DNA from 3 places in the Pectobacterium parmentieri genome. Region 1 is predicted to be linked to each of the others. Evidence: predicted binding sites of a transcription regulator. Region 1 holds the regulator's gene; each other region holds the start of a gene.
The links. Region 1 encodes Fur, which represses iron uptake genes when iron is present. Its sites were predicted from a motif close to ATAATAATGAGAACNACTATCAA; they were not measured.

Region 2: the regulator Fur is predicted to act here: its motif matches at 1,992-2,014, upstream of A8F97_RS14110 (Nramp family divalent metal transporter).
Region 3: the regulator Fur is predicted to act here: its motif matches at 1,361-1,383, upstream of fepD (Fe(3+)-siderophore ABC transporter permease).

Annotation. Positions count from the first base shown of each region.
Region 1 covers NZ_CP015749.1:709,924-713,127, forward strand. Annotated here, with positions in the region: gene glnS (glutamine--tRNA ligase) at 1-1,451, shown strand, start outside; gene fur (ferric iron uptake transcriptional regulator) at 1,509-1,958, opposite strand; gene fldA (flavodoxin FldA) at 2,288-2,815, opposite strand.
Region 2 covers NZ_CP015749.1:3,106,774-3,109,977, forward strand. Annotated here, with positions in the region: gene A8F97_RS14100 (hypothetical protein) at 1-76, shown strand, start outside; gene A8F97_RS14105 (immunity 53 family protein) at 98-400, shown strand; gene A8F97_RS24155 (hypothetical protein) at 387-677, shown strand; gene A8F97_RS14110 (Nramp family divalent metal transporter) at 716-1,954, opposite strand; gene grpE (nucleotide exchange factor GrpE) at 2,211-2,798, opposite strand; gene nadK (NAD(+) kinase) at 2,947-3,204, shown strand, end outside.
Region 3 covers NZ_CP015749.1:7,181-10,384, reverse strand. Annotated here, with positions in the region: gene entS (enterobactin transporter EntS) at 1-1,233, opposite strand, end outside; gene fepD (Fe(3+)-siderophore ABC transporter permease) at 1,416-2,468, shown strand; gene fepG (iron-enterobactin ABC transporter permease) at 2,465-3,204, shown strand, end outside.

The sequences.
Region 1 (3,204 bases):
ATCCGGTAAAAGAAGATATCGAATACGTTGAGTCGATCAAACGTGACGTCGAGTGGCTGGGTTTTTCATGGAGCGGTAACGTTCGTTATTCTTCTGATTATTTTGATCAACTGCACGCTTATGCGGTTGAGCTGATCGGTAAAGGGCTGGCTTACGTTGATGAGCTGACCGCCGATCAGATTCGCGAATACCGTGGTACGTTGACGGCACCGGGCAAAAACAGCCCTTATCGTGACCGTACCGTGCAGGAAAACCTGGCGCTATTTGAAAAAATGCGTAACGGCGGGTTTGCTGAAGGTACTGCTTGTCTGCGTGCAAAAATCGATATGGCATCATCCTTTATCGTGATGCGCGATCCGGTGCTGTATCGCATTAAGTTCTCCGATCACCACCAGACGGGCAATAAGTGGTGCATCTACCCGATGTATGACTTCACCCACTGCATTTCCGATGCGCTGGAAGGGATCACGCATTCTCTATGTACGTTGGAATTCCAGGATAATCGTCGTCTGTACGACTGGGTGCTGGATAACATCACGATTCCTTGCCATCCACGCCAGTACGAATTCTCCCGCCTCAATCTCGAATACGCGATTATGTCCAAGCGTAAGCTGAACCAACTGGTTGTGGAAAATGTGGTTGAAGGATGGGATGACCCGCGTATGCCGACTATCTCAGGCCTGCGTCGTCGTGGCTATAGTGCGGCTTCCGTCCGTGAATTTTGTGTGCGCATCGGCGTAACGAAGCAGGACAATAACGTGGAAATGGCCGCGCTTGAATCCTGCATCCGTGACGATCTGAATGAGAATGCTCCGCGTGCGATGGCAGTGTTAGATCCAGTCAAAGTCGTGATCGAGAACCTGCCCGCTGAGCACGAAGAGTTTGTTGCGATGCCGAACCATCCTAATAAGCCGGAAATGGGCTCGCGTCAGGTGGCATTCAGCCGTGAAGTTTACATCGATCGCGCTGACTTCCGTGAAGAAGCTAACAAACAGTACAAACGTCTGGTGTTGGGTAAAGAAGTTCGTTTGCGTAATGCCTATGTGATCAAAGCTGATCGCATTGAAAAAGACGAGCAGGGCACCATCTCCACGATCTATTGTAGTTATGATGCGGAAACGCTGAGCAAAGATCCGGCTGACGGCCGTAAAGTGAAGGGGGTTATCCACTGGGTCTCCGCGGCGCATGGCGTGCCAGCAGAATTCCGTTTGTACGATCGTTTATTCAGTGTGGCAAATCCTGGCGCGGCGGATGACTTCCTGTCGACGATTAACCCAGACTCACTGAAAGTTACGCGAGGCTTTGTCGAAGCGAGTTTGGCGCAGGCGGAAATAGAGAAAGCGTATCAGTTTGAGCGCGAAGGCTATTTCTGTGCCGATCGCGTTTACTCCAGTACAGACCATCTGGTGTTTAACCGAACGGTCGGGCTGCGCGATACCTGGGTAGGTTAAGGGCATGAGTTAGAAAATAAAACCGCCTCGGCGGTTTTATTTTTTTATGTGGTCGATTTATCGTGTGGACTCATGCAGGGTTTCGTCTTCTCGACAATCCCCTTCACTGCAATGCCCATAGAGATACAAACTGTGGTTGGTCAATTTAATGCCGTGTCTTTCTGCGATCTCACGCTGACGTGCTTCGATAGATTCATCGCGGAATTCAATGACTTTGCCACAGTCGAGGCAAATTAAGTGATCGTGATGATGCTGCTGCGTCAATTCAAAGACGGATTTACCACCTTCGAAGTTATGACGGGTTACGATACCTGCATCATCAAACTGGTTGAGTACGCGATAGACGGTAGCAAGACCAATCTCTTCGCCCATATCAATCAGTCTCTTGTATAAATCTTCCGCACTGACGTGATGACAGACAGGATCCTGTAACACTTCCAGTATTTTCAGTCTTGGAAGAGTGACTTTCAAGCCGGCCTTCTTCAATGCGGTATTGTTGTCAGTCATGCGGGTTTAGTCCTGTAGCTTACTTATCAATGGAGGCTGCCTAGCCTATGACATCGGTCGGCTCAAAAAATGCAAACGCGTCTCAATTATAGAACCGCGCATACAAAATGAAAACAAGGGAATGTTAACAATATTGTCCCCACTCACACTACTGATATATAACGCAATCCGTTGTTGATGAATGAGGAAAAGGTAAAGCGCGTATAAAACCGATGGGATTATTGTACAGGTTTACTGATAGAAGTTAAAAAAATGTATCAATTATTATGAAAGGTTTTACCTATCGATACTATTTTGGCTCTGATAGGGATTATCAGAGCCAAAATGGCTTAACCAACCAGCTCTTTCAGATTCAGTTCATCGCCGATCTGTTTCACCCACGTCGTCACGCGCTCGCTGGTCAATTCAGGCTGGCGGTCTTCATCGATAGCCAAACCAATGAAGTGATTATCGTCGGCAAGTCCTTTAGACGCTTCAAAATAATAGCCTTCTGTTGGCCAGTGGCCGACAATCGTCGCGCCGCGAGGCTCAATGATGTCGCGAATAGTTCCCATGGCATCACAGAAGTATTCTGCATAGTCTTCCTGATCGCCACAGCCAAACAGAGCAACCAATTTTCCGGTGAAATCAACCTCTTCCAACGAAGGGAAGAAGTCATCCCAATCGCACTGAGCTTCACCGTAATACCAGGTTGGAATACCTAACAGCAGAATATCGAAACCTTCCAGGTCTTCTTTGCTGCTTTTGGCGATGTCATGAACATCAGCAACGCTGGTGCCTAACTGTTGTTGGATCGTTTTGGCGATGTTTTCCGTGTTGCCGGTATCACTGCCAAAGAATATTCCGATGAGTGCCATGAATTGAATAACCCCTTGATTCCTAATGGTATGGTGTAATGTTTCACCCACTTATCTGCTAATAATAACAGACACTCACATTAGGAGAAACTCGTATCGGTATAGAGGCGTAAATCAAGAGCATGCAAAATGCGGAGGGCGATAAAAGGAGCGAAGTGCATCTCTTCTGGCGCTAAATTATCCATGTCAATAGTATGGTTATATTGCCTTCCGAGATTAGACATGCATAGCCCAGTACCAGAAGGTTATTTATTTGCAACGACGTTTCATTTTTTATGAATGATGTTTTTATTTTGCATTTCCTTTCAGTTGTAATTAAAAGCAGACTTCTTTTTTTAAGAAATAAAAGTCACGGAACGGTACATCTCTATTTAGGGAGAATTAAAATA
Region 2 (3,204 bases), 2.4 Mb from region 1:
TTGCAAACGGGTGGAACTACAAGAAATCTTCCCCGACGCAGAAACATCAGCGGACCAAGAAAACACCTCATATTGAATGCCCATGAGACAATGCCAAATGAACGAGTTGCAGGAAATTCAACAGTGGTATCAGACACAGTGTAACGGGACGTGGGAACACACGTTCGGCATTAGCATCGATACGCTCGATAACCCTGGCTGGAAAGTAAAAATCGATCTGGCCGAAACATCACTTGCTGGCAAGCCCTTTGTCCCCCTGAGTCAGGGCGAGCAATCAGAAGACGGCGATTGGCTATTCTGTAAAACGGAAAACCTGCAATTCATTGGTTTTTGTAGCGTCAGTAATCTGGCAAAAATGTTAACGGTCTTTCTGAACTGGTGTCGTGATGCGAGAACATAAAACCGCTGAATTTCAGGTAACGTTATGTTTAGCTGCAGGATCAGCCAGACGTACCCCCTGCCGCTCCGGCTATCGGCCTAATCATAAAGATCCCGTTAGCGGCGCGTACTTTATGGGGCAATTCCATTTTGACGGTGAGATCGCCCCAGGAGAAACAACCTCAGCCACCGTAACCGTTATCGCTTCAGTAGAACAGGTAGACACACTTTCTCGTGTTGGCACATGGACTCTGTGGGAAGGGCCGCACTATATCGGCTACGTTAAACTAGATCAATAATGTGGCACAACTTACGTAGAACGAAGTCTGCCCCAAACTTATATCCCCAGCATGGTATCAATCAGCAAATACATGTTCAGGGAAACCACAATCACGACAATAAGCTGTCCGATGCGCTGTACCCATTTACCATTAACCATCGATCCCATCAGTTCACGGTTACTGGTGAAGGACAGTAAGGGAACCAACGCCAGCGCAATCCCGAAGCTCAGTACTACCTGACTTAGCACCAGCACCCGTGTCGGATCCATACCGGACAGGATCACGATAAACGACGGCAGCATCGTGACGGTGCGGCGAACCCAAAGCGGAATATGGAAACGCACGAATCCCTGCATCACCACCTGCCCCGCCAGCGTACCGACAACGGTAGAGGAAAGACCCGCCGCCACCAGACTCAAACCAAAAATGACTGCGGCAGCTTTCCCTAACAGCGGCTCAAGCGTGAGGTAGGCTTTATCCAGATCGGCAATATCCTGATTGCCGCTAAAATGGAACGCTGCGGCGGCTGTTGCCATCATCGCCAGATTGACGAATCCCGCAATCGTCATCGCAATCGCGACATCAACCTTCGTTGCAGAGTAGCGCTCGGCACGGGTGTGGCTTCCCCCATGTTGCGTCAGGGAAGAGTGCAGGTAAATCACATGCGGCATAATGGTCGCCCCCAGCACGCCTGCGGCCAGCAGCACGGCATCGGAGGTCGGTAAACTAGGTATTGCCATGCCTTTGGCTAACGCGGACAGCTCAGGCTGAGAAAATACCAGCTCGACAATATACGCCGCCGCAACAAACAGCAGCAGCCCGCCGATGACCATCTCTAGCGGTTTCTGCCCACGCTGTTGCAGCATGAGGATCAAGAAGGTAGCGACAGCGGTGAGGATAGCACCTTCCAGCAGTGACACGCCCAGCAACAGTTTGAAGCCAATCGCCGCGCCGATAAACTCGGCCAGATCGGTCGCCATCGCAATAATTTCGGCCTGCACCCAGTACGCCCAAACGGCCGGGCGCGGGAAACGATCGCGAATATGTTCCGCCAGATTCTTACCTGTTGCGATGCCTAACTTGGCGGACAGCAGTTGGATCAGCATCGCCATCAGGTTCGCCCACACCACCACCCACAGCAGCGTGTAGCCATAGGCTGCACCAGATTGGATGTTTGTGGCAAAGTTACCGGGATCGATATAACCAATTGCCGCGATAAACGCCGGGCCCATCAGAGAAAGTTTGACCTTCCTTGATGTACGGCTTGTTGACTCAATAACACGGCTACCCGGCATAGTATGACCCTTCTAACACTGTTGTTTTATTACTCTCACAAAAACGATAATGATTATCAAGTGCATTTAGAGTGGTAATACCAATTCTTTTGATAGCTAATGATGATGAGTCATTCAAAAGCTAAAAAACATCTTTTTTATCAAACAAATCTTAACAAGATATAAACAAAAAACCCCATGCGGTGAGCACGGGGTTTGGGCTGAAGGTACGTAATAGAATACGTAGAAAGCAGATGGTGCGTAAAAGCAGAAGGTATCAGTCTTGTGCTTTTGATACGGCAACCATCGCCGGACGCAGTAAACGACCGTTCAGCGTGTAGCCTTTTTGCATGACCATCATGACATGGTTCGGCTGGTGGTCGGCCGAAGGCAACATGGTCATCGCCTGATGCACTTCTGGGTTAAACGGTACACCCACATCACCTACAACGTCGATGCCAAATTTATGCACGGCATCCAGCAATGATTTCAGTGTCAGTTCGACACCTTCAATCATCGCAGCCAATGATTCATTGGCTTTGTCCGCCGTATCCAGCGCACGTTCCAGATTATCGATGACTGGCAGCATTTCATTGGCAAATTTCTCTACCGCAAATTTATGCGCCTTCTCGATATCCATTTCCGCACGGCGGCGAACGTTATCGGCTTCGGCACGAACGCGAAGCATATTGTCACGTTCACGCTGTTGCAGCTCACTCAACTGGGTTTCCAGCTCGGCGATGCGCGCATCACGCGGGTCAGCTACGTCTGCCGTCTCTGGCCTGGCATCCGCTTGCTGCCCTTTTGCTGCTTCCTTTTGATCCAGGACTTGCTCGTCAGGCGTTTTCTGTTCTTTACTACTCATGAAATTCTCCGCGGTTTAGCATTAATCTCGCTAGTTGCTTATTATGGGGATCAAAATCGGGGATTCAAGGGAACCTGTCATATATTGGTTCCCAACGCTGCCGGTACACCACGCTGAGGACAAAACAGCAATGAACACACCGCTTACAATGAACAGGCCGTTTAATTGTATTGGCATTGTCGGCCACCCGCGCCACCCAACGGCGTTGGCAACGCATGAGATGCTCTATCATTGGCTCACCGAAAAAGGTTACTCCGTTCTGATCGAACAGCAGATTGCGCGGGAACTTAACCTAAAAAATGCACCAACAGGTAGCCTTGCCGATATCGGTCAGCAGGCGGATCTAGCCGTGGTCGTCGGCGGTGACGGCAATATGCTGGGTGCCGCGCGCGTGCTATCGCGTTAT
Region 3 (3,204 bases), 700 kb from region 1:
AGCATCTGGCTCACCAAAGGTGCATTGCCGCAGTGGCCGCACGAGCAGAGCCAGTAGAATCACGAGTCCCGCAATCCCCCCAAACATCAGAATGCTCATTGCTGGGGCGAATATCCTTCCCATAAGACCAAGCCCCAATGCTCCCACCGAATCCCCCGTCACATCCTGCGCCGTCACCAGACTATTCACCCGCCCAAGGAGAGGATCCGGCGTGTGAGTCTGAATTAAGGTAAATTGCAATAGCCCGGTAATCGCCTGTAAATAGCCATAACATACCAACGCCAACAGTGCGGGGACGAGATGCCCCACCAGCCCTAGCGACGCCACCGATAAGAACGCTCCGCAGGCACACAGCAGTAGGATCAAACCAGGGCGCGCCACACCAGATACCCATCCGCTGGTAAACGCCCCAAGCATCGCGCCCAGCGGCACGGCGGAAAACATCAGCCCGACCGCCGACGGCCCCGCATGGTAAACGTCATTCGCTAACGTAGGGAAAAGGATGCGCATCGCACCGATAACGCTGACTAACATGCCGATCAGCACCACCCACCCGACAACATGATGCGAACATACAAACCTTACCCCACCGATTAAGGCACGCAGCGGCGGTTCCGGCTCACTCGTTGCAGGGCGTAACGACGGCAAACGCATCAACGGGATCAGGGTAGCCAGCGTTCCAATAGCAGCAATAGCAAAATTCCAACCGACGCCGCCCGCGACGATGATCACTCCGCCCAGTGCGGGTGAGAGGATCGCGCCCAAACGGACGGTTAACATGCTCAATGCACCCGCTGCGGGCAAATGTTCTCGCCCGACCAAAATCGGAATAACCGCCATTAACGCCGTCATCCCCAGCGCACCAAAAAAACCATCCCATGCCGCAAGCACATAGAGCGCAAGCAACGACGGCGTATCAGAAAAACCGTTAATGCTGAGTGCGACAAACCCCAGACCACAGGTGCCACGCGCAAATAGAATCAGTTTACGGCGATCGAAACGGTCAGCCAGTACACCGCCCAGGATCAGACCAATAAACATCCCAACACCGTCAAGCGCCACGGCCATCCCCACCTGAAAGGTCGAGCCTGTCATTGCCTGTACCTGAATCGGTACACCAACGGACAGCATACCCAGTGCGAAAACAGACAGCATTCGAGCAATAAAAATCGCGCGAAAATTCGCGTTGGTTTTCAACAGACTGAAGTCAAGAAAAACGGAGGATTTGGCCATAGATTTCCCGCATGAAAGCCATTCCAGCGTGAATGAAACCGCCCCTCATCCAGCGACAAGTTCACGGTTACTCCGCTGTAGGTCAATGTATTTACAAGGAAGGACATGCTACCATAGTAAAAAGACAATGCTAATGATAGTCATTATCACACTCATTTACTCAGAAGGGAGTCGCATTGAGGATGCCCGTTTATCCTTCCAGCGTAGCGAATCGCACATCATACGATCCTCGCAGGGTTGATATTCGACGCTGGCGTGGTGTCACACTATGTTTACTGCTCATCACGCTCGGTGCCATTGCCAGCCTAATGCTGGGTGCAAAATCCATTGCACCGGAAGCCGTGTGGATGAGCCTGACAGGCCAACTCCACAACGCAGACAGTATTATTATTCTCGACGCCCGTTTACCGCGCACGCTGGCAGGCATCATTGCCGGGATCGCGCTTGGCGGTTCCGGTGCGCTCATACAAGCGCTGACCCGTAATCCCCTCGCCGACCCAGGTATTCTTGGCGTCAACGCGGGTGCCAGTTTCGCCATTGTTATGGGCATCATTTGGTTCGGCATCACCGACATGGCTTCCTGGCTTGGATTTGCCTGGCTCGGCGTTTTGGTGACCAGCGTGGTGGTATGGGTTATCGGCTCGCTCAGCGGTGGGCGCGTTAATCCCATTCGCTTAACGTTGACCGGTGTCGCCCTCAGCGCCGTTCTCACTGGCATAACGTCTTCAGTTTCGCTACTGAATCCCGATGCATTTGACCAAATGCGCATGTGGGAGGCGGGTACGCTGGATATTCGTTCCCTGCATAACATTACACTGGTCGCCCCCATTGTGTTGCTGGGAGGCGGATTAGCGTTAATCATCGCCCGTGCGCTCAATGCATTAAGCATGGGTGACGACATCGCTACCGCACTCGGCACCCGCACCATATTGATCCGTTCCGTCGCCGTGATCGCCATCATGCTGATGTGCGGTTCGGCAACCGCGCTGGTGGGGCCTATCGGTTTTGTTGGCTTGATGATCCCGCATATCGCCCGCTGGTGGGCAGGACCAGACCAGCGCTGGATCGTACTTTATTCGATGCTGCTCGCTCCAGTGCTGTTATTGTGCGCCGATATTCTCGCCCGTCTACTGGCACCGAGTGAACTGCGCGTTTCGATCATAACCGCATTTATCGGCGCACCCGTACTGATTTGGCTGGTTCGCCGCCACAACATAGTAGGAAACGAGCGATGAGCCATTACGCACGTCATCGCCGGGCCGTCTACAGCCAACTCCCACGCCACATCGTTCTCATTAACAGCCTGCTGCTGCTGTTATGCCTGCTGTTGTTCGCACTGGCTGTCAGTCTCGGCGCACTCCAACTCCCACCGCTTGATATATGGCGCATATTTATGGGTTCTCCGTCTGTCGGCGCTACCGTCATCACCGAATGGCGCGCGCCGCGTGCGCTCTCCGCGCTGCTGTTGGGCGCAGGATTGGGCGTCAGCGGTGCAATATTTCAGTCTATCAGCCGTAACCCGTTAGGTAGCCCGGATATCATCGGCTTCAATACCGGTGCCTACACCGGCGCACTCATCGTGATCATCTTATTACAAGGTAATGGGTATGAAATCGCGAGCGGTGCGATGTTGGGCGGCATTGCCACCGCAGCCCTGGTTTATCTGCTCATCTGGCGCAAAGGGATCACCGGGTTCCGCTTAATCCTTATCGGGATCGCCATCAGTGCCATGCTATCGGCCTTCAATACCTGGCTTATTGTCACAGGTTCACTGGAAAATGCGATGACGGCCGCGCTCTGGGGAACCGGCTCATTGAACGGCGTGACATGGATGAAAGTACAACCGGCCATCATCCTGATCCCCCTGACTATTATCGGTACACTGTTGCTACGCACGCGCCTGAAACTGTTAGAAATGGGGGATGACAGTGCCAGATCGCTGGGTGTTAACGCCGAAGCCAGCCGATTATG